Regions from separate parts of the Streptomyces sp. NPDC001339 genome, predicted to be linked through region 3. Evidence: riboswitches for the same ligand, from Rfam matches in the RefSeq annotation. Region 3 holds a riboswitch; each other region holds the start of a gene.
What was found. Region 3 has a riboswitch for cobalamin ahead of ACFY12_RS02225 (ribonucleoside-diphosphate reductase subunit alpha). Riboswitches for the same ligand answer to the same signal wherever they lie in the genome.
Positions count from the first base shown of each region.

Region 1 (5,621 bases), on a different contig from region 3:
GTGCATGGGCAGCTCGCTGGTCGGCCGGAGATGGCCGATGATCTGGCGTCCTTCGAGGTCGACGGCGGTGGTGTCACCGGGGCCGAGCCGGTCGTAGGGGACGCCGCTGGGGGTGACCAGGATCAGGTCCTTGATGCGGCGCGAGACATTGCCGGACGTTCCGACGACGAGGCCGTCGGTGACGGTTCTTCGGGCGGTGGCGACCAGTTCGCTCCAGGCGGCGGCGAGCGGGTCGGGGCGGTCCTTCATGGGTCCTCCGGCTCGGTGCGACGACAGGGGGCGGTGCGACGGACAGGGCGGTGCGGCGAAAAAGCGCGGAAGCGGATGCGGCGGACAGGCGGGACGCCGGACAGGCGGGACGGCGGCGGACGGGCGGGACGACCGACAGGCGGGACGACGGATGGCGAATGCGCGCCACCGTACGGGCAGGCCGGGGCCGGGGCCGGAGGCGCCGAGGGCCCTCCGTTCCGGTTCCGCCATCAGGTGACATTTCTTACCGCTCCTCGCCCTGCCGGCCGTTGCGGGGCGGGCCCCCGCGCGCCCCTCCCCCTACCCTCGGCCCCCTGGGAGCCCTGCTACGGCAGAGCAGAACAAGGTGGCCGAAAGGTGAGGCGGAAGTGACGTGAGAGGCACCTCCGCGCGAACAGCGCGGTGACGTCATCGCCAGGCCCGCATCAGTTCACTTTCCGTTCACCCACTCTCCGTACGGTCCCCGGCGACACTGACCTTCGAACTGATTGCCTGGGTGAATGGAACACATCACGCTTCTCATCGGGATCGTGATCGTCACGGCCTTGGTGTTCGATTTTACGAACGGCTTCCACGACACGGCCAACGCAATGGCCACCACCATCTCCACCGGCGCCCTGAAGCCCAGGACCGCGGTGGCGATGTCGGCAGCGCTCAACCTCGTCGGCGCTTTCCTGTCCGTGGAGGTGGCCAAGACCATCTCCGGGGGGATCATCGATGAGAGCGCCGGTATCAGACCCGAAGTGATCTTCGCCGGTCTGGTCGGCGCCATTGTGTGGAACCTGCTGACCTGGCTCGCGGGCCTCCCCTCCAGCTCGTCCCACGCGCTCTTCGGCGGTCTGATCGGTGCCACGCTGGTCTCCGTCGGCTCCCAGGGCGTGCACGGTGACGCCGTGGTGATGAAGGTCCTGATCCCGGCGGTGGCCGCCCCGATCGTCGCCGGAGTGGCCGCGACGGCCGCGACCCGGCTGACCTACCGCCTGGCCCGCAACCGCGACGAGGCCGACACCGCCAAGGGCTACCGCGCCGGCCAGATCGCCTCGGCCGCCCTGGTCTCGCTCGCCCACGGCACCAACGACGCCCAGAAGACGATGGGCGTGATCACCCTCGCGCTGATCACCGGAGGCGTGGTCGCCCCGCACGCCGACCCGCCGCTGTGGGTCATCGCCTCGGCCGGTCTGGCCATCGCGCTCGGCACGTACCTGGGCGGCTGGCGGATCATCCGCACGATGGGCAAGGGCATCACCGACATCCAGCCGCCGCAGGGCTTCGCCGCCCAGACCGGCGCCGCGGCCACCATCCTGGCCTCCTCCCACCTCGGCTTCGCGCTCTCCACCACCCAGGTCTGCTCCGGCGCGGTGACGGGCTCGGGCCTGGGCCGCAAGGGCGGCGTGGTGCGCTGGTCCACGGCCGGCCGGATGGTCGCCGCCTGGGCCCTGACGCTGCCGGCCGCCGGTGCGGTCGCGGCGGGCGCCGCGCTCCTGGCCAAGCAGGGCACCTGGGGCGTGACCGCGACGGCCGTCCTCGCCCTCGCCGTCTCCGGTGCGATCTGGGCCGCCTCGCGGCGCAACACCATCGACCACACCAACGTCAACGAGGTGCCGCCCGCCGAGCCGGCGGGCGTGGTGACCACCGCGCTCCGGGCTGTCTCCCCTCCCCCGGCGGGCCAGCCGGCCCCGGCCGCCTCCGGCGACGCCTCGCACTCCGCCGACGAGCCGGAGGTCGCACAGCACGGCTCCCCGTCCGCCCCACGCGCCCAGGCCGCGACGGCCACCCCCTAGCGGCTCTCACCCAAGGAACCCTTCATGAGCATCGACTGGGCAGCATTCGGTCAGGTCTTCGGCGTCAGCATCGTGGTGACGGTCGGGATCGTGGGCCTGTTCACCCTCGGCATCGTCGGTACCTCCCGCAAGCCGGGCCGGGAGGGCGAGGCCGCCGCGGCGACCGCGCCCGGTGCGGGCGCGCGGGCCGGGGCGGTGGCCGCCTTCGCCCTCTGCGCGGCGGCCGTGGCGTACGGCATCTACCTGATCGTCGCCAGCTGACAGAGAGTCCTGACAGAGAATCACGGCGCCGAAGAGAATCACGGCACCAAGGGGAGGCGGGGCCCCGCTCGAGGCGTTCGCGGATCACGGCATCGGCCACGATCCGCGAACGCCTCTCCGCTTCTCCGGCCGACGTCTCCGGCCGGCGCGTCGTCACCCCTGCCACTCCGTTGCCCTTCTGTGGCCTCCGCCACAGCCGCCGCCACGGCGTAGCGCCGCAGGTCAAGGGCGAGTTGACGGGCGTTCGCGGCGCGTGGTGGACTGCCGGAGCCAATCGGCGACAGCAGAGGAAGTCCGGTGCGAATCCGGCGCGGTCCCGCCACTGTCACCGGGGAGCGCTCCTCCGACGAGGGCCACGGCTCGTACCCGTACGGGCTGGAAGGCCGGAGGCCACGCCGATCCGGGAGCCAGGAGACTCTGGTCGCCGTTCACGTCGAACCAGGGCGCGGACCCTGAGTGAGGACATACCGCCATGGCCCTGTCGTCTCCTCCCTGCCGTCCGCCCGCCGCAGGGCCCGTTCGAGGCCTGACGGCGGCCTGATCCGATGCGCGGCGAACACGCGGGATACGCGTGCGGCGCGGCCCTCGGCTTTCTCGGTGACCTGGTCGCGGCGGATCCGCGGCGCGGCCATCCGGTGGCCGCGTTCGGCCGGGCCGCGTACACCGTCGAGCGCCGGCTGTGGCGCGACCACCGCGGCTACGGGGCGGTCCATGCCGTGCTGTGCGCGGGTGGCGCGGCCGCCGGTGCCGCACTGCTGCAGCGCGCCGTACGGGACCATCGCGGTGCCCGGGTCGCGCTGACCGCGATGACGGTGTGGGCCGTGCTGGGCGGCACCTCGCTCGGCCGGGAGGCGCGGGCCCTCGGCGGAGCGCTCACGGCGGGCGACTGGGACGTGGCCCGGGAGCGGCTGCCGCATCTGTGCGGGCGCGATCCCCAGGCCCTGGACGGGCCGCAGATGGCCCGCGCGGTGGTGGAGTCGGTCGCCGAGAACACCTCGGACGCGGTGGTGGGCGCACTGGTGTGGGGCGCCGTCGGCGGAGTGCCCGGGCTGGTGGCGTTCCGGGCGGTGAACACACTGGACGCGATGGTGGGTCACAAGTCCCCGCGTTACCGCCGCTTCGGCTGGGCCTCGGCCCGGCTCGACGACCTCGCCGGCTGGCCCGGCTCCCGGCTGACCGCCGCGCTGACCGTGCTCGCCGGCCCGGACCGGCGCGGCGCGCTGCGGGCCTGGAAGGCGGACGGCGCGGCCCACCCGAGCCCCAACGCGGGCCCGGTGGAGGCGTCGTTCGCGGGCGCCCTGGACGTACGGCTGGGCGGCACGCTGGCGTACGGCGGACGGGTCGAGCACCGCCCGGTGCTCAACGGCGGGGCGCGGCCGGCCACGGCGGCGGACATCGAGCGGGCGGTACGGCTCTCGCGGCGGGTGAGCGCGCTGGCGCTGGCGGCGACGGTGGCGGGGCGGCTGGCGGCGGGGCTGGCGTGGGGCGCGGTACGGCGGACGCGAAGGGAATCGCGATGAGCGGGCGGACGGCTGCGTCCGATGGCACGGCATCCGGCGGTACGGCATCCGGCAGCAAGCCGGGCGGCGGGCTGCTGGTGGCCGGTACGACCTCGGACGCGGGCAAGAGCGTGGTGACGGCGGGCATCTGCCGCTGGCTGGCCCGGCAGGGCGTCAAGGTGGCGCCGTTCAAAGCGCAGAACATGTCGCTCAACTCCTTTGTGACGCGGGAGGGCGCGGAGATCGGACGGGCCCAGGCGATGCAGGCCGCCGCGGCCCGAGTGGAGCCGACCGCGCTGATGAACCCGGTGCTGCTCAAGCCGGGCGGCGACCGCAGCAGCCAGGTGGTGCTGCTGGGCAAGCCCGTGGGTGAGCTGAGTGCGCGCGGCTACCACGCCGGGCGGCAGGAGAAGTTGCTGGGCACGGTGACGGAGTGCCTGGCCGAGCTGCGGCGCACGCACGACGCCGTGATCTGCGAGGGCGCCGGCAGCCCCGCCGAGATCAACCTGCGGCGCACCGACATCGTGAACATGGGCATCGCCCGGGCCGCCCGGATACCGGTGGTGGTGGTCGGTGACATCGACCGCGGCGGGGTCTTCGCGTCCTTCTTCGGGACCACGGCGCTGCTGTCGAAGGAGGACCAGGCGCTGGTCGCGGGGTATCTGGTCAACAAGTTCCGGGGCGATGTGACGCTGCTGGAGCCCGGGCTGGAGATGCTGCGCGGCCTCACCGGCCGCCCCACGCTGGGCGTGCTGCCCTTCGCGCACGGGCTCGGCATCGACGAGGAGGACGGCCTCCGGGTGTCGCTGCGCGGCGCGGTGCGCGAGAGCGTGGTGGCCCCACCGCACGGCGCGGACGTCCTGCGGGTGGCGGTCTGCGCCGTACCGCTGATGTCGAACTTCACCGATGTGGACGCGCTGGCCGCCGAACCGGGCGTGGTGGTGCGGTTCGTGGACCGGGCCGAGGAACTGGCCGATGCGGATCTGGTGGTGCTGCCCGGTACCCGCGGTACGGTCCGGGCACTGGAGTGGCTGCGTGCGCGCGGTCTCGCGGACGCCCTCGCCCGGCGGGCCGCCGAGGGCCGCCCGGTGCTGGGCATCTGCGGCGGCTACCAGATGCTCGGCGAGCGCATCGACGACGAGGTCGAGTCGAGGGCGGGCACGGTCGACGGACTGGGGCTGCTGCCCGTACGGGTGCGGTTCGCGGTGGAGAAGACCCTCGCCCGCCCGTCCGGCGAGGCGCTGGGCGAGCCGGTGGAGGGCTACGAGATCCACCACGGTGTCGCCGAAGTCACCGGCGGGGACGAGGCGTTCATGTCCGATGACCAGGGGCACGGCCTGGACGGCTGCCGGGTGGGCTCCGTATGGGGCACACACTGGCACGGTTCCCTGGAGAGCGACGCCTTCCGCCGGGCCTTCCTGCGACGGGTCGCGGCCGACGCGGGCCGGGCGTTCGTCCCGGCCCCCGACACCAGCTTCGGCACCCTGCGCGAGGAGCAGCTGGACCGGCTGGGCGATCTGATCGAGGAGCACGCGGACACGGCGGCGCTGCTGCGGCTGATCGAGGACGGAGTGCCGGAGGGGCTGCCGTTCGTGCCTCCGGGGGCGCCATGAGGGGTACGCAACGGACGGTTCCGGGAGCCGACGGCGACGTGGAGGACGAAACAGCATGACAACCGCGCACAACACGACCACCCCGCAGTACCCCTTCACGGCCGTCGTCGGCATGACCGATCTACGGCTGGCACTGCTGCTGAACGCGGTGAGCCCCGCGGTCGGCGGGGTGCTGGTCCGCGGCGAGAAAGGGACCGCCAAGTCGACCGCAGTACGGG
Region 1 covers NZ_JBIAWT010000007.1:565,514-571,134, reverse strand. The annotation lists gene ACFY12_RS23380 (class II aldolase/adducin family protein) at 1-249, opposite strand, end outside; gene ACFY12_RS23375 (anion permease) at 750-2,030, shown strand; gene ACFY12_RS23370 (hypothetical protein) at 2,055-2,291, shown strand; cobalamin riboswitch at 2,577-2,709, shown strand; gene ACFY12_RS23365 (cobalamin biosynthesis protein) at 2,837-3,811, shown strand; gene ACFY12_RS23360 (cobyric acid synthase) at 3,808-5,403, shown strand; gene ACFY12_RS23355 (putative cobaltochelatase) at 5,459-5,621, shown strand, end outside.
Region 1: it holds a riboswitch for cobalamin, as region 3 does, so the genes downstream of both, ACFY12_RS23365 (cobalamin biosynthesis protein) here and ACFY12_RS02225 (ribonucleoside-diphosphate reductase subunit alpha) in region 3, are expected to answer to the same signal.

Region 2 (5,621 bases), on a different contig from region 3:
GGGCCTGCGCGTGCTCCTCGATCATGCGGTGGCGCAGGTCCGTCAGTGCGGACTTGTCCGACCCCTTGCCCACGATGAAGAAGACGTCCGCGCGACGCATGGCCTTCACCGCGGCGAGTGTCAGGTGGTCCGGGTCGCCGGCTCCGATGCCGACGACGAGTATGGTGCGCTGCTCCGTGCTCATGCGAGGCAGTGTCGCAGGTCAGGCTCCCTCGGCAGCACCCGGACCGAGACCTGTCTCGCTCGGCCAAGGGCCCGAAGGACGCGCTCGGCGACGGTGGTGAGGGTGATGCCGCGCTCGGCGACCTTCCCGGCTGCCCACGCGTGCCGTCGGCGGATGTCCTGCACCGCTCAGTGGACTGTTCGCGTCAGTGGACTGTTCGCGATCGGTACGGGTATTGCCCCTGCCGTCGCTGAGCCAAGTGCCCCGGCCGGCACTGGCGGGGAGCACCGTGAGCGGGGAGCGCCGCGAGCCGGCGGCGCGGCCATCAGCCGCCCCACACCCCGTTCACCGACCATGCGCCACCTTGTCTACCCTGGGTACCCCGCACCGCGCTCGCGTTCCGGGGCCGGTCCTCACGACGACTCGCGAAGGAGAGTTTCGTGCCCGGCGAACCGAGCATCCCTTCCCCCAGCACACCACGCCCCGGCAGCGGGCCCTGCGTGCTGCTCAAACACGGTGAGATCTTCCTCAAAGGCCGCAACCGGCACCTGTTCACCGAGCGGCTGCACGACAACCTCCGCCACGCCCTGCGGGGCGTCGGCGGCTCCACGTGGATCAAGCACGGCCAGAACGTCACCGTGCTCGGCGGAGAGGTCCCACAGGAGGTCTTGGTGGAGCGTGCCCGCCGGGTGATCGGGTTCAACTCGGTCGAGCCCGCTCTGCGCGTCCCGGGTACCGTGCCGGACATTTCCGCGGCCGTCGTGGACGCGGTCGCCGGTGCCCGTGCCGAGCGGCCCGGAATCAGCTTCGCCGTGCGGGTCAAGCGCCGGGACAAGGGCTTCGAGATGACCTCGTCGCAGTTCGAGCGTTTCCTGGGGTCACGCGTCCTCGCCGCCCTGGGGCCGCTGCCGGTGAACCTCTCCCGACCCGACGTTCGGGTCTCCGTCGAGATCGACCACAAGGAGAGCTACGTTTCCTGGACCCGGCACCCGGGTCCGGGCGGGCTGCCGGTCGGCTCCAGCGGCCGTGCCCTGGTGCTGCTCTCCGGAGGGTACGACTCGCCGGTGGCGGCCTACCGGGCGATGCGCCGGGGGCTGCACTGCGACTTCGTCCACTTCACCGGCGCTCCGTACACGAACGCCGCTTCCGTTTACAAGGCGTACGCCCTCGCCCGGGAACTCAACCGCTATCAGCCCGGCGGACGGCTCCACGTCATCGCCCTCGGCCAGGCACAGAAGCAGCTGGCCGTCGCGGGTGCCGGCCGGCTCCAAGTCGTCGCACAGCGGCGGCTGATGGTGCGCGCCGCCTCGGCGCTGGCCGGCCGAACCCGGGCGGAGGCGCTGGTGACGGGGGACAGTCTGGGACAGGTGGCCAGTCAGACCCTGGCCAACCTGGCAGCCGTGGACGAGGCCGCCGGCCTGCCGGTGCTGCGGCCGTTGATCGGTTGGGAGAAGCAGGAGATCATCGACGAGGCCAGGTCCATCGGCACCGCAGAGGTCTCCGTGCTGCCGGACGAGGACTGCTGCAAGCTCCTCGCACCGCCCCGTGTCACCCTCCGGGCCGGACTGACCGGCCTGCGTTCGGTGGAGAGGCGCCTCGACGTGGACGACGTGGTGGAAAGCCTGTTGCGTGACGTCCAGGTCATGTACCCGGGGGAGGTCGACAGGGCGGCCGGATCCGGTCCGGGTGATCCAGGTGACGACCATGCTCCCTCTGACGGTTCGCTGTTCCGGGCTGCGGGAGCGTGCGCCCCGTAAGGCCGGCGTGGACGCGGGCATGGAGCTGGGCTGCGCCCACCCCGTGGCCCCGCTCGGACTCGCCGGCCTGATCGGCCTGGACACCGTCGCCTCCATCGCCCGGTCCCTCTACGACGAGTTCAAGGAACCCCTCTACGCACCGCCACCGCTGCTCCGGCGCATGGTGGACGCGGGACTGCTCGGCCGTACGGGCGACTGAGGCCGTTCCGCACCCCGCCGCAACTCCACCACGTCCCGGCATCTCCACCACGTCCCGCCGGTGTCTCATCTCACAGTCCGGAATGTGAACAGAGGTGTCCGTCGCCACGGCCGCCCTCTACGCTGGCCGGGCAACAGGTTCGCCCCGTCCGCCAGACGGGCCGCGTCGTAAGAGGGAACCCGGTGGGAATCCGGGACTGCCCCGCAGCGGTGAGTGGGAACGACCGCCGTCATACGCACTGGATCCGGGCCGCGGATCCGGGAAGCGACGGCCAGTAGGTGCCCGCCGGAAGACTCCGGCAGGCGTGCCCGCGAGTCCGAAGACCTGCCCGTTGCCCGTCTGCGCCCATGCGTGGACGGCCATCCCGGTGACCTCGAGGGCGGGTCGGCGTACATACCAGGCGGACACGTGCGTCGCGAGCGCACCGTGGTTCCGTCCGGTTCGTCACCCCTTCGCGCTTCTCGTTCCGTCCCCGGGGCTTTCACCAGGCACATCCGCGAAGGAGAGTTCCGTGACAGCGAAGTCCGCAGCCGCGGCAGCACGGGCCACCGTGTACGGCTACCCCCGCCAGGGACAGAACCGGGAACTGAAGAAGGCCATCGAGGGCTACTGGAAGGGCAAGGTCACCGCCGACGCCCTCAAGGAGACCGCCCGCACCCTGCGCCGTTCCCACTGGCAGCAACTGGCCGACGCCGGCATCCACGAGGTGCCGACCGGTGACTTCTCCTACTACGACCACGTGCTGGACACCAGCGTGATGGTCGGTGCTGTCCCGGACCGCCACCGCGCCGCCGTCGCGGCCGACACGCTCGACGGCTACTTCGCGATGGCGCGCGGCACACAGGACGTCGCGCCGCTGGAGATGACGAAGTGGTTCGACACCAACTACCACTACCTCGTACCGGAGTTGGGACCGGACACCGTCTTCACCGCCGACTCCGGCAAGCAGGTCGCCGAGTTCAAGGAAGCTCTCGCGCTCGGTCTGCCCCCCCGGCCGGTTCTCGTCGGACCGGTCACCTACCTCCTGCTGTCCAAGCCCGCTCCCGGCGTGGCCGCGGACTTCGAGCCGCTGACGCTGCTGGACCGACTGCTGCCGGTCTACGCCGAGGTGCTCGCCGACCTGCGTGCCGCCGGCGCCGAGTGGGTGCAGCTCGACGAGCCCGCCCTCGTGCAGGACCGCACCCCGGCCGAACTGAACGCCGCCGCGCGCGCCTACCGCGAGCTGGGTGCCCTGACCGACCGTCCGAAGCTGCTGGTCGCCTCGTACTTCGACCGCCTCGGCGACGCCCTGCCCGTCCTGGCCAAGGCCCCGGTGGACGGTCTGGCGCTCGACTTCACCGACGCGGCCGTGGCGAACCTCGACGCCCTGGCGGCCGTCGGCGGACTGCCGGGCAAGCGCCTGGTGGCGGGAGTGGTCAATGGCCGCAACATCTGGATCAACGATCTGGAGAAGTCGCTGGCCGCCCTCGGCACCCTGCTCGGCCTCGCCGACCGCGTGGACGTGGCCGCGTCCTGCTCGCTGCTGCACGTGCCGCTGGACGCCACCGTCGAGCGCGACATCGACCCTCAGATCGTCCGCTGGCTGGCCTTCGCCAAGCAGAAGACCGCGGAGCTGGTGACCCTGGCGCGAGGCCTGTCGGAGGGCACCGACACCATCGCCGCCGAACTCGCCGCGAACCGCGCCGACCTGGCCTCCCGGGCGAACTCGGCGATCACCCACGACCCGGCGGTACGCGCCCGTGCCGCGGCCGTCACCGACGCCGACGGCCGCCGCTCCGCGCCGTACGCCGAGCGCGCAACGGCCCAGCGTGCCCACCTCGGGCTGCCGCTGCTGCCGACCACCACCATCGGTTCCTTCCCGCAGACCGCCGAACTGCGCACCGCCCGCGCCGACCTGCGCGCGGGACGGATCGACACCGCGGGATACGACGACCGCATCGCGGCCGAGATCCGCGATGTCCTCGGCTTCCAGGAGAAGGCCGGCATCGATGTCCTGGTGCACGGCGAGCCGGAGCGCAACGACATGGTCCAGTACTTCGCGGAACAGCTCACCGGCTACCTCGCCACACAGCATGGCTGGGTGCAGTCCTACGGCACCCGCTACGTCCGGCCGCCGGTCCTGGCGGGTGACATCTCCCGGCCCGAGCCGATGACGGTCCGCTGGACCTCCTACGCGCAGTCGCTGACCGACCGCCCCGTCAAGGGCATGCTCACCGGCCCGGTGACCATGCTCGCCTGGTCCTTCGTCCGCGACGACCAGCCGCTCGGTGACACCGCCCGCCAGGTCGCCCTCGCCCTGCGCGACGAGGTGGGTGACCTGGAGGCGGCCGGAACCTCGGTCATCCAGGTCGACGAACCCGCCTTGCGTGAGACGCTGCCGCTGCGCGCAGCCGACCACCCCGCGTATCTCGCCTGGGCCACCGAGGCGTTCCGCCTCTCCACCAGCGGCGTACAGGACCGCACGCAGATCCACACCCACATGTGCTACGCGGAATTCGGCGACATCGTGCAGGCCATCGACGATCTCGACGCGGACGTCATCAGCCTGGAGGCCGCCCGCTCCCACATGCAGGTCGCCCGGGAGCTGGCCGCACACGGCTACCCGCGCGAGGCCGGCCCCGGTGTCTACGACATCCACTCCCCTCGCATCCCGAGTGCCGACGAGGCAGCCGCCCTGCTGCGCAAGGGACTTGAGGCCATCCCCGCCGAGCGCCTCTGGGTCAACCCGGACTGCGGCCTGAAGACCCGCGGCTGGCCCGAGACCCGTGCCTCGCTGGAGAACCTGGTCACCGCGGCCCGCACCGTCCGAACGGAGCTGTCCGGCTCCTGATCCGGTCGACGGCCGGGAGGGAGCGAAGCCGGTCCCTCCCAGCCGTCTCGGGGGGTGACGGTGGGGGAGCCGGTGTTCGTCACAGGGCCGGCACGGTCCGCCGGCCGGGTCCGGTGTCGGCGTCGCCGGTCGCTCAGGGGCGGTGACCGGCGACCTCTCCGTCCTCGCCCCCCACGCCAGGGGTCTCCGCGCCTCATCGAGGCGGCCCCGGGTCCGGCTTGCCGGTCGGTCCGTACCGATGCAGCCTGGAAACACCAGCGTGCGGTCGGACTCGGCCCTCCGGCCGAAGCGGTGCACGTGGGCCACTGCCCGCGGGCAGGCGCGTACCTCGTGCAGGCGCGTACCTCGGCTGCTACTGGGCCATGGGCCGCATCAGCTCCACCCTCGATGCCGACATCGATGAGCCGCTGGGTGCCACCGCGATCGTCGATGCCGGCAAGCGGCATAGGGCCACCACACTCCGCGGCGAGGAACGACACATGGCTTACAGTCTCGCGGGCGTTGTCGAGGGGATCATCGACGCCCACATGCATCAATGGGATCCGTTCACCACCCCCCGTCAGGCCAGCCCGGCGGCACCGGTCTATCGGGCGGCACCGCGGCTGGTCGAGGCGGCCTTCGCCAAGTTGGCGCCGGTCACGCTCAGGGAACTGACGCTGACCCCGCGGTATG
Region 2 covers NZ_JBIAWT010000015.1:68,604-74,224, reverse strand. The annotation lists gene cobF (precorrin-6A synthase (deacetylating)) at 1-184, opposite strand, end outside; gene thiI (tRNA uracil 4-sulfurtransferase ThiI) at 604-1,920, shown strand; partial or broken gene ACFY12_RS32065 (3-hydroxyacyl-CoA dehydrogenase family protein) at 1,922-2,119, shown strand; cobalamin riboswitch at 2,238-2,466, shown strand; gene metE (5-methyltetrahydropteroyltriglutamate--homocysteine S-methyltransferase) at 2,631-4,949, shown strand; gene ACFY12_RS32055 (amidohydrolase family protein) at 5,429-5,621, shown strand, end outside.
Region 2: it holds a riboswitch for cobalamin, as region 3 does, so the genes downstream of both, metE (5-methyltetrahydropteroyltriglutamate--homocysteine S-methyltransferase) here and ACFY12_RS02225 (ribonucleoside-diphosphate reductase subunit alpha) in region 3, are expected to answer to the same signal.

Region 3 (5,621 bases):
GCGTACCGATATGCGGACAGCTAGTGACGGGTACCTCGGCCCTGTCCTAGATTTCCAGCCGATCGCACAGGAGATCACCAGGGCCAACGCCACGGACGGAGCCGCGCTGATGCCAGAACCAGTCGAACCGCCGACCAGCAGACAGATCGTCACCCCGACCCGGATAGTCGCCGGTTTGTGCCTGCTCGCCCCGTTCATCGCCATACTGTGGGTGAGTTCGTACGCCAGGGTCGAGCCGAAGCTCATCGGGATCCCGTTCTTCTACTGGTACCAGATGCTGTGGGTGCTGATCTCGACCGCGCTGACGGCGGTGGCGTACAAGCTCGTCCAGCGTGAGCAGCGCGCCCGCAAGGGCGGTGCGTCCCAGTGATCCTCAGCGCTCCCGTGACCCTCAGCGCTCCAGTGCCCTTCAGCGGCCCCACATCGGGCGGACCGGGCACCCCGGCCACGCTCGCCGCCTCCGCCACCCAGGGCGTCAACGGCACAGCCCTCGCCGTCTTCGTCTTCTTCTTCCTGGCCGTGACGGTCATGGGCTTCCTGGCCGCCCGCTGGCGCAAGGCCGAGCAGTCGGACAGCCTCGACGAATGGGGCCTGGGCGGGCGCAGCTTCGGCACCTGGATCACCTGGTTCCTGCTCGGCGGCGACCTCTACACGGCGTACACCTTCGTGGCCGTCCCAGCGGCGATCTACGCGGCCGGCGCGGCCGGCTTCTTTGCCGTCCCCTACACGATCCTCGTCTATCCGCTGATCTTCACCTTCCTCCCCCGCCTCTGGTCGGTCTCGCACAAGCACGGCTACGTCACCACCTCCGACTTCGTGCGCGGACGCTTCGGTTCCAAGGGCCTGTCACTGGCCGTGGCGCTCACCGGCATCCTCGCCACGATGCCGTACATCGCGCTCCAACTGGTCGGCATCCAGGCCGTACTGGACGTGATGGGCATCGGCGGCGGCGAGCACACCAACTGGTTCGTCAAGGACCTGCCGCTGCTGATCGGGTTCGCGGTGCTGGCCGCCTACACCTACTCCTCCGGCCTGCGCGCCCCCGCGCTGATCGCCTTCGTCAAGGACGGCCTGATCTACCTCGTCATCATCGTGGCGATCGTCTATATCCCCATCAAACTGGGCGGGTTCGACGCGATCTTCGACGCGGCGGGCAAGGCGCTCGCCCAGCCCGGCGCCGTCCCCGGCAAACCCCGCGGCGAGCTGGTCAGCGGCCCCAACGCCCAGTGGGCGTACGCGACGCTGGGGCTCGGCTCGGCCCTCGCCCTCTTCATGTATCCGCACTCCATCACCGCCACGCTCTCCTCTCGCAACCGCAACGTCATCCGTCGCAACACCACGATCCTGCCGCTCTATTCCCTGCTGCTGGGCTTCCTGGCGCTGCTCGGCTTCATGGCCGTCAAGGCCGGTACGGACATCCAGGGCAATCCGCAACTGGCCATCCCGCAGCTGTTCGAGGACATGTTCCCCAGCTGGTTCGCCGGTGTCGCGTTCGCCGCGATCGGCGTCGGCGCCCTGGTGCCGGCGGCCATCATGTCGATCGCCGCGGCCAACCTCTTCACCCGCAACGTCTACAAGGACTTCCTCAGACGGGACGCCACGCCCGAGCAGGAACACAAGGTCGCCAAGCTGGTCTCCCTGCTGGTCAAGGTCGGCGCCCTGGTCTTCGTCCTCACCATGGACAAAACCGTCGCGATCAACTTCCAGCTGCTGGGCGGGATCTGGATCCTGCAGACCCTGCCGGCCCTGGTCGGCGGCCTGTTCACCCGCTGGTTCCACCGGTGGGCGCTGCTCGCCGGCTGGGCGGCCGGCATGCTCTACGGCACCCTCGCGGCCTACGGCGTCGCCAGCCCGACCCAGAAGCACTTCGGCGGGTCGTCCGCCGAGATCCCCGGCATCGGTGAGATCGGCTACATCGGCCTGACCGCCTTCGTGCTGAACGTCGTGGTGACGGTCGTCCTCACACTCGTCCTGAAGGCGGTCAAGGCCCCCGACGGCATCGACGAGACCAGCCCCGCCGACTACACGGCGGACGCCGGCGACGAGAGTGTCTCCGCCGGCCTGCCACCGGCGACGGCGGGCGCACCGAGCGGACACTGAGCCACCGGCAGATTCACGGCCACGGGCCGTCGCGTCCTCCGGGCGTGGCGGCCCGTTCGCCTGCCCGGCCGCGGCGCGCAGCCGTGGCGCGGCCGGGGCGAGACCACTGACAGGCACCGTGCGATCACTCACAACACACTAGATGTGGGGGTGCACGCGATGAGCCACCACCACATGTATGCTCGTCCTCGCTGTCGTCGCAGGGGAATCCGGTGGGAGTCCGGAACTGTCCCGCAACGGTGTAGGCGGCGCGCCAGTGGCCCGATGCCGGCCCGGTCGCGCGCCCGTGAAGTCCGAGGACCTGCCGACGGTATGTCCGCGTCGCCATCGGCGCGGATGTCGATACGTCCGGGTCCCGAGGGTTGGGCCGGTGGACGCCGCGCGGTGTGCCCGCGCACCCCTGACCATGACGGGGTGCGGTATGCCCGCGTGCGCCCGTCGCGCCCGCCCCTCCAGGCCCCCGCCGAGTGAGGGAGACATCACGTGACCATCGCGCCAACGGAGCCCGCGTCAGACGCCGAGGCCGCGCCGCCTGCGGTGACCACGCCTGCCACCCCCGCCGACGGTGTACGGGCCGAGGACGGGCCGGGTGTCGCCCTGCTGCGCACCCTGACCCGGCTGACCGAGGACCTCACCGCGACCGACCCCGGCAAGGTGGCCGCCGCCGCCCTCCGCGGCCGGCACCCGGGTTCCGACGAGGCCGAGCTGCGGTCGCTGGCCATCGACGCCGCGGCCGGGCTGATCGGTGACGAGCCGCAGTACTCCCGGCTCGCCGCGCGCCTGCTCACCCTCGCGATCTCGGAGGAGGCGGCCGGACAGGGGGCGGTCGCCTTCTCCGCCTCCGTTGAGGTCGGCCACCGCGAGGGGCTGATCGCCGACGAGACGGCGGAGTTCGTCCGCGCGCACGCGGAGCGGCTGGACGCGCTGGTCGACGGCGCGCTCGCGGAAGGAGCCGACGACCGCTTCGGCTACTTCGGGCTGCGCACCCTGCACTCCCGCTACCTGCTGCGCCACCCCACCACCCGCCAGGTCATCGAGACGCCCCAGCACTTCCTGCTGCGGGTAGCCTGCGGACTGGCAGAGGACCGTTCCGCCAGGGCCCTCGCGGACGTCGCCGAGCTGTACCGCCTCACCAGCTCGCTGTCCTACCTCCCCTCCTCCCCCACCCTCTTCAACTCCGGCACCCGCCACCCGCAGATGTCGTCGTGCTATCTGCTGGACTCGCCGCTGGACGAGCTGGACTCCATCTACGACCGGTACCACCAGGTGGCCCGGCTCTCCAAGCACGCCGGCGGCATCGGCCTCTCGTACTCCCGCATCCGCGCCCGCGGTTCGCTGATCCGCGGGACGAACGGGCACTCCAACGGCATCGTGCCGTTCCTGCGCACGCTGGACGCCTCGGTCGCGGCGGTGAACCAGGGCGGCCGGCGCAAGGGCGCCGCCTGCGTCTACCTGGAGACCTGGCACGCGGACATCGAGGAGTTCCTGGAGCTGCGCGACAACACCGGTGAGGAGGCGCGCCGTACGCACAACCTGAACATCGCGCACTGGATCCCGGACGAGTTCATGCGCCGCGTGGAGACGGACGCCGAGTGGTCGCTGTTCTCCCCGGCGGACGCCCCGGAGCTGGTGGACCTGTGGGGCGAGGAGTTCGACGCCGCCTACCGCAGGGCCGAGGCCGACGGCCGGGCCGTCAAGACCATCCCGGCGCGGGTCCTGTACGCCCGGATGATGCGCACCCTGGCACAGACCGGCAACGGCTGGATGACCTTCAAGGACGCCGCCAACCGCACCGCCAACCAGACCGCCGAGCCCGGATCGGTCGTGCACTCCTCCAACCTGTGCACCGAGATCCTGGAGGTCACCGACGACGGCGAGACGGCCGTCTGCAACCTGGGGTCGGTCAACCTCGCCGAGCACCTCGCCGCGGACGCCGGCACCGGCACCGGCACCGGCACCGGGGACGAGGTGATGGACTGGGAGAAGCTGGACGCCACCGTCCGCACCGCCGTCACCTTCCTCGACCGCGTCGTGGACATCAACTTCTACCCGACCGAGCAGGCGGGTGCCTCCAACTCCCGCTGGCGCCCGGTGGGTCTGGGCCTGATGGGCCTCCAGGACGTGTTCTTCCGGCTGCGGCTGCCCTTCGACTCGCCCGAGGCGCGGGAGCTGTCCACCCGGATCTCCGAGCGGATCATGCTCGCCGCGTACGAGGCCTCCGCCGACCTCGCCGAGCGGCACGGCCCGCACCCGGCCTGGTCCGCGACCCGCACCGCCCGCGGTGTGCTGCACCCGGACCACTACCCGAACGCCGAGCCCCGCTGGGCGGACCGCTGGGCGGCGCTGCGCGCCCGTATCGCCACGACCGGGATGCGCAACTCCCTGCTGCTGGCGATCGCCCCGACCGCGACCATCGCCTCCATCGCCGGTGTGTACGAGTGCATCGAGCCGCAGGTCTCCAACCTGTTCAAGCGGGAGACCCTGTCCGGTGAGTTCCTCCAGGTCAACACCTATCTGGTGGAAGACCTCAAGGCGCACGGGCTGTGGGACGCGCGGACCCGTGACGCGCTGCGCGAGGCCAACGGCTCGGTGCAGGAGGTCGGCTGGATCCCCGAGGAGATCCGGGCGCTGTACCGCACCGCCTGGGAGATCCCGCAGCGTGCCCTGATCGACATGGCCGCGGCCCGTACCCCGTTCCTCGACCAGAGCCAGTCGCTGAACCTCTTCATGGCCTCGCCGACCATCGGCAAGCTCAGCTCGATGTACGCCTACGCCTGGAAGCGCGGCATCAAGACCACGTACTACCTGCGCTCCCGTCCGGCGACCCGGATCGCCCAGTCCGCCCGCGGCACCACCGCCGCGGCCACCGTCCCCCAGCAGGCGGCCGACCCCGAGGCCGTCGCCTGCTCCCTGGAAAACCCCGAGTCCTGCGAGGCATGCCAGTAATCATGACTACCGCACCCGAGAAGAACGCGGCGGCCGCCCACACCGCCACCACCGGCACGAAGAACCTCCTCGACCCGGGCTTCGAGCTGACCCTGCGCCCCATGCGGTACCCGGACTTCTACGACCGCTACCGCGACGCGATCAAGAACACCTGGACCGTAGAGGAGGTCGACCTCCACTCGGACGTCGCCGACCTCGCCAAGCTCTCCCCCGGTGAGCAGCACCTCATCGGCCGCCTGGTGGCCTTCTTCGCCACCGGCGACTCGATCGTGGCGAACAACCTGGTCCTGACCCTCTACAAGCACATCAACTCCCCCGAGGCGCGGCTGTACCTGAGCCGTCAGCTGTTCGAGGAGGCGGTGCACGTCCAGTTCTATCTGACGCTGCTGGACACCTACCTCCCCGACCCGGACGACCGCGCGGCCGCCTTCGCCGCGGTGGAGAACATCCCGTCCATCCGGGAGAAGGCCCAGTTCTGCTTCAAGTGGATGGACTCGGTCGAGAGCATCGACCGGCTGGAGACCAAGGCCGACCGCCGGCGCTTCCTGCTCAACCTCATCTGCTTCGCCGCCTGC
Region 3 covers NZ_JBIAWT010000001.1:520,317-525,937, forward strand. The annotation lists gene ACFY12_RS02215 (DUF3311 domain-containing protein) at 110-370, shown strand; gene mctP (monocarboxylate uptake permease MctP) at 403-2,100, shown strand; cobalamin riboswitch at 2,262-2,424, shown strand; gene ACFY12_RS02225 (ribonucleoside-diphosphate reductase subunit alpha) at 2,584-5,046, shown strand; gene ACFY12_RS02230 (ribonucleotide-diphosphate reductase subunit beta) at 5,049-5,621, shown strand, end outside.

Region 4 (5,621 bases), on a different contig from region 3:
GCCTCACCACCACCGGCGGCGGTGAGGACGATCGCCTCCACCGGACAGCCCTCGGCCGCCGCCAGCAGGCTCTCCGCGGCGTCCGCCTCCGTCGCCGTAGGGTGCGACTGCCGGGCCGGGTCCAGCCGGAAGCCGTCCGGCGCCATGGCGACGCACATCCCCGATCCGATGCACACCCTCCGATCCACCTCGACCCGCCAGCGGTCCGCCATCAGGCACCCGCCGGCAGATGGATCATCTTGTGCTCCAGGTAGGCACCGAAGCCCTCGGGGCCGAACTCCCGGCCGATACCGGAGTTCTTGTAGCCGCCGAACGGGCCCAGCATGTCGATGCTGAAGGTGTTCACCGAGTACGTACCGGTACGCACCTGCCGGGCGATGTCCGTGCCGTGCTCGACGTCGGCGGTCCAGACCGAGCCCGAAAGGCCGTACTCCGAGTCGTTGGCGATCCGTACCGCCTCCGCCTCGTCCTCGTACGGCAGCAGGCAGATGACCGGGCCGAAGATCTCCTCACGCGCGATCCGCATGGAGTTGGCGACCTCGCCGAAGAGGGTCGGCTCGACGTACCAGCCCGTCGGCTGCCCCTTCGGCCGCCCGCCGCCCGTCAGGACCTTGGCGCCTTCCTCCCGCCCGAGCGCGATGTAGTCCAGAGAGCGCTGCTGTTGGCGGCGGGCGACCAGCGGCCCGACCTCGGTGGCCGGATCCAGTGGGTCGCCGACGGTGAGCGCGTCGGCGGCCGCCGCGAACCGTTCGGCGATCTCGTCGTAGCGGGCGCGCGGCGCGAGGATCCGCGTCTGGGCCACGCAGGCCTGGCCGTTGATCATCCAGGCGAACGGCACGATGCCGGCCACCGCAGCGTCCAGGTCCGCATCCGGCAGGATCAACGCCGCGGATTTGCCTCCGAGTTCGAGGGTGACCCGGCTGAGGTTGCGGGCGGCGACCTCCATGACCCGTTTGCCGGCCGCGACCGAGCCGGTGAACGACACCTTGTCCACTCCCGGATGCCCGACCAAGTACTCGCTGACCTCGCGGTCCGCGGGCAGAATCGACAGCACCCCTTCCGGCAGCCCGGCCTCGGTGACGATCTCCGCCAGCAGATATGCGTCCAGCGGGGTCTCCGGCGACACCTTCAGTACCGCCGAGCAGCCCGCCAGCAGCGCGGGCGCGAGCTTGGCCGCGGCGGTGAACTGCGGGACGTTCCAGGGCACTACGGCCGCCACCACCCCGACCGGCTCGCGCCGGACGAGGATCGGTCCCAGCACACCGTCCCGCCGCTCTTCGAACGAGAAGTCGCGGGCCACCGTCAGCGCCGCGTCCCAGGCCAGCACCGCGGCCAGCGACTGCACCATGACGCCGGAGGTGTACGGGGTGCCGTTCTCGGAGCTGATGACCTTGGCGAACTCCTCGCTACGGGCCGCGAAGGCGTCCTTGATACGGGTCACCACCGCGATCCGGTCCGCCAGCGGGGCATGCGCCCAGACCCCGGAGTCGAAGGACGTGCGGGCGGCCGACACCGCGCGGTCGACATCGTCCCGCGAGGCGTGCGGGACCCGGCCGATGACCTGTTCGGTGTGCGGTGAGACGACCTCGATCACGTCCCGGCCGGCCGGATCGGCCAACTCACCGCCTATGTAGAGCTTTCCGTGCTCGACGAGGTCGCTCATCGCTGCCGCCTCCTGCGGGTTGGCCGCTGTCCGACGCCGGTGCTCCCTACCGTCAGGAACTGATACCAGTTCTAGTTGCAGGAGTCCATGAGAAGGAGTCCTTGAGAGGGGGTTCGTGAGAGGGGGTTCGTGAGAGGGGGTTCATGAGAAGGAGTCCATGACGAGACGTCCACGGCATGAGCTCGACCACTTAACCCGGTATGGCCGAAATGCCCGGAATAGCAGAAATGCTCGATGCCTGTCGCCGACCCGTCGGGATCCGGGGCGGCGCCGGTTAAGGTGGGCGGGACAACTTCATCCGTACCTGATCGGGGGAAGCCGGTGGAAATCCGGCGCTGACCCGCAACCGTGAGGACGGCTGGCCCGGCCCGCGCGCCGCACCCGGCCGTACGAGCCGGAGCACCCGATGGGGCACGACCAAGGCTCCCGCCACCGGAACCGTAAGCCGCCCACCTGGGCGGACGGCCCGGCGTGCGGCACCGTCGAGGTATGCGGAGCTGAGCCCGGTGTCCTCGCGCGCCCGATCGCAGGATCGGCGCGCGCGGCCTGCCGAGCGCGGCTCCGTACCATCGCCGCGACCCGAACCGAGAGGCACCGACCCGATGGCCCCCATGGCTTCCATGGCTCCCCACGCTCCGCTGACGCACCCCGTCGCCTTCCTGGCACGCCGCGCCGCCACGGCGCTGGCTGCCGCGGCGGTGCTGGGCACGGCCGCGGCTCCCGCCGCGTTCGCGGACGCTCCGTCGCCGGCCCCGTCGGCCGGCAAGCTGCCGAGCGGGCTGTACGGCACGAAGGACCCGCAGTACGACGGCGTCTGGCGGCAGTCGCTGGCGCTGCTGGCACAGCACACGGTGGGCGTACGGCCCGCGGCGCCGGCCGTGGACTGGCTGGCTGGGCAGCAGTGCGCGGACGGCTCGTTCGCCGCCTTCCGTGCCGAGCCGGGCAAGGCCTGCGACGCCAAGACGATGCGGGACACCAACCAGACGGCCGCCGCGGTGCAGGCACTGGCCGCCCTCGGCGGGCACGGCGACGCCGTGAAGAAGGCCGTGGACTGGCTGAAGTCGGTGCAGAACGACGACGGCGGCTGGAGCTCGATGCCCGGCTCGCCCAGCGACGCCAACTCCACCTCCGTGGTGATCGGCGCGCTCACGGCGGCCGGCGAGAAGCCGGAGTCGGTCACGTCCCGGAAGGGCGGCAAGAACCCGTACGACGGGCTGCTCACCTTCCAGCTGGGCTGCGACGCCGACGTCAAGGAGGGCGAGCGCGGCGCGTTCACCTTCCAGCTCAAGGGAGCGGCGCCGAACGCGGACGCCACGGCGGCCGCGGCCACCGGCGCGCTCGGCAAGGGCTTCGTCGTGGCACCTTCCGGTGACCGTCAGGACACCCCGGTCAACCCGCTGAGCTGCGAGGACGGCAAGCAGCAGGGGACGGCGGGACGGGACCGGGCAGCGGACGCCGGTGCCGCCTACCTCGTCGCACAGCTCGACGCGAACGAGCAGCATCTGCCCTCCGCGATGCCGGGTCAGGAGAAGCAGCCCGATGTCGGCAACACCGCCGATGCCGTGGTCGCGCTGGCGGCCGGTGGGCACGGCTCCGCGGCCCAGAAGCCGCTGAAGTGGCTGGAGCGGAACGCGGCGGGCTGGGCCGAGCAGAGCGGCCCGGCCGCGTACGCCCAGCTGGTGCTGGCCGCGCACGCCACCGGTACCGACCCGCGGTCGTTCGGCGGTACGGACCTGGTCGCCGCGCTGAACGCGACCGGCCCCAAGCCGGCCTCGGTGAACGAGAAGGACGGCAACGGCTCGGACACGTCCGGCGAAGCCGAGGACTCCAAGGACAGCGGCGGCGGCTTCGGCCTCTGGTTGGTCATCGGCATCGGGCTCGCCATCGGTGCCGGCATCGGCTTCCTGCTGAGCGGCCGCAGGAAGAAGAACGATCTCTGATGCGGCGGACGTGGCCGGCGCGGCAGAGGTGGGGGACGGGGCGTACCGAACCGGCGCGGCTGATACGGCTGACGCTGCTGACACGTCCCGGGCGGGTCTTCGGGGCGGTGCTGCTGGCCGGTGCGGTCGTCGGTCTGGGCGCCGGGCCGGCCCAGGCCCAGGAGTACCGCTACTGGTCCTTCTGGCAGGGCGCGGAGGCCAAGGGCGGCAGTGGCCCGAGCGGCTCCGGTTCCTGGACGTACGCCACCGCGGGGCCGGCCACCGTACGGCCCGCCGATGGCACGGTCGAGGGCTTCCGCTTCACCGTCAGCGCCGACTCCGCGGCGGCCGGCACGCCGCGTACGGCCGCGGACTTCGACGCGATCTGCCGCGATACGCCCGCCAAGGACGGCCGTAAGCGGATCGGCGTCGTCCTCGACTTCGGCACCGCCTCGGACGCGCCGGACGGCGAACGGCCGCCGAAGGCCCGGACGGAGTGCGCCCAGGTGCCCGAGGATGCCTCGGCGGGTGAGGCGCTGGCCGCGGTCGCGCCGCCGCTGCGCTACGACTCCAGCGCGTTGCTGTGCGCCATCGCCGGGTACCCGAAGGCGGGCTGCGGGGACCAGGTGAACGGGTCGAAGGGGTCGGACGGATCCGGCTCCGGCGGACCCGGCGGGACGAAGGACGGCGGCGGGAAGAACACCGCGGCGAAGGGCAGCGGCGCGGAGGACGGCAGCGGGGAGGACAGCGGCGGGCCGTCCGCCGGGCTGCTCGGCGGTGTCGCGGCCGTCGTCGTACTGGGCGCGGCGGCCGTGTGGCAGGCGCGCCGCCGACGCGGATGAGCGCCCCGCAGGCGACCCGTACCACCGCGCTGCACGCCGGCGCCTGGTGGCTGTGGGCGCTCGGACTGGCCACCGCGGCCTCCCGCACCACCAACCCGCTGCTGCTGGGACTCCTGGTGGGAGTGGCCGGCTATGTGGTCGCGGTCCGTCGTACGGATGCGCCGTGGGCCCGTTCGTACGGCGCGTTCGTCAAGCTCGGCCTGGTCGTGATCGCCATCCGGCTGGTCTTCGGGGTCGTTCTCGGCACGCCCGTTCCCGGTACCCACACCCTGTTCACCCTGCCCGAAGTGCCCCTGCCGGACTGGGCGCAGGGCGTCCGGCTCGGTGGCCGGGTCACCGCGGAGGGCATGCTCTTCACGCTGTACGAGGGGCTGAAGCTGGCCACCCTCCTGATCTGCGTCGGCGCCGCCAACGCGCTCGCCAGCCCGGCCCGGCTGCTGAAGTCCCTGCCGGGCGCGCTGTACGAGGCGGGCGTGGCGGTCGTCGTCGCCATGACCTTCGCACCGAACCTGGTCGCCGACGTCCAGCGGCTGCGCGCCGCGCGCCGGCTGCGCGGCCGCCCCGACCGCGGGTTCAAGGCGCTGCTCCAGGTCGGTCTGCCGGTGCTGGAGGGCGCGTTGGAGCGTTCGGTGGCGCTGGCCGCGGCCATGGACGCCCGCGGCTACGGCCGGAGCGCACAGGTGCCGCGCGCCGTACGGCACACCACCTCCGCGCTCACCCTCGGCGGCCTGCTCGGCATCTGCGCCGGTACGTACGGCCTGTTGGGCGGCACCGGGGGCGGCTACGGGCTGCCGCTGCTGCTCGGCGGACTGGCCGCGGCGCTCGGCGGACTGTGGCTCGGCGGCCGCCGCTCGGTCCGCACCCGGTACCGCCCGGAGCGCTGGGGCCCGCGCGCCTGCCTCGTCGCGGGCTCCGGTATCGCCGTGGCCGCCGCGATGATCTGGGCCAGCGCCTACGCTCCCGCCGCCCTGCACCCGCCCGCGGTCCCCCTCACCGCTCCCGTCCTCCCCCTCTGGCCGGCCGCGGCCGTCCTCCTCGGACTGCTTCCGGCGATCGTGGCGCCGGCCCCGCCCCCGGCCGTGGCATCGGCATCGGCATCGGCATCGGCACACGAGGAATCCGTAAAGCACGGGAAGCAGAGGAAGTACGAGACGTACGAGAAGCTCGAGACGTACGAGAAGCACGAGCGGCACGAAA
Region 4 covers NZ_JBIAWT010000007.1:52,985-58,605, reverse strand. The annotation lists gene ACFY12_RS21205 (ferredoxin) at 1-212, opposite strand, end outside; gene ACFY12_RS21200 (aldehyde dehydrogenase) at 212-1,663, opposite strand; cobalamin riboswitch at 1,937-2,089, shown strand; gene ACFY12_RS21195 (prenyltransferase/squalene oxidase repeat-containing protein) at 2,275-3,603, shown strand; gene ACFY12_RS21190 (SCO2322 family protein) at 3,603-4,424, shown strand; gene ACFY12_RS21185 (energy-coupling factor transporter transmembrane protein EcfT) at 4,421-5,621, shown strand, end outside.
Region 4: it holds a riboswitch for cobalamin, as region 3 does, so the genes downstream of both, ACFY12_RS21195 (prenyltransferase/squalene oxidase repeat-containing protein) here and ACFY12_RS02225 (ribonucleoside-diphosphate reductase subunit alpha) in region 3, are expected to answer to the same signal.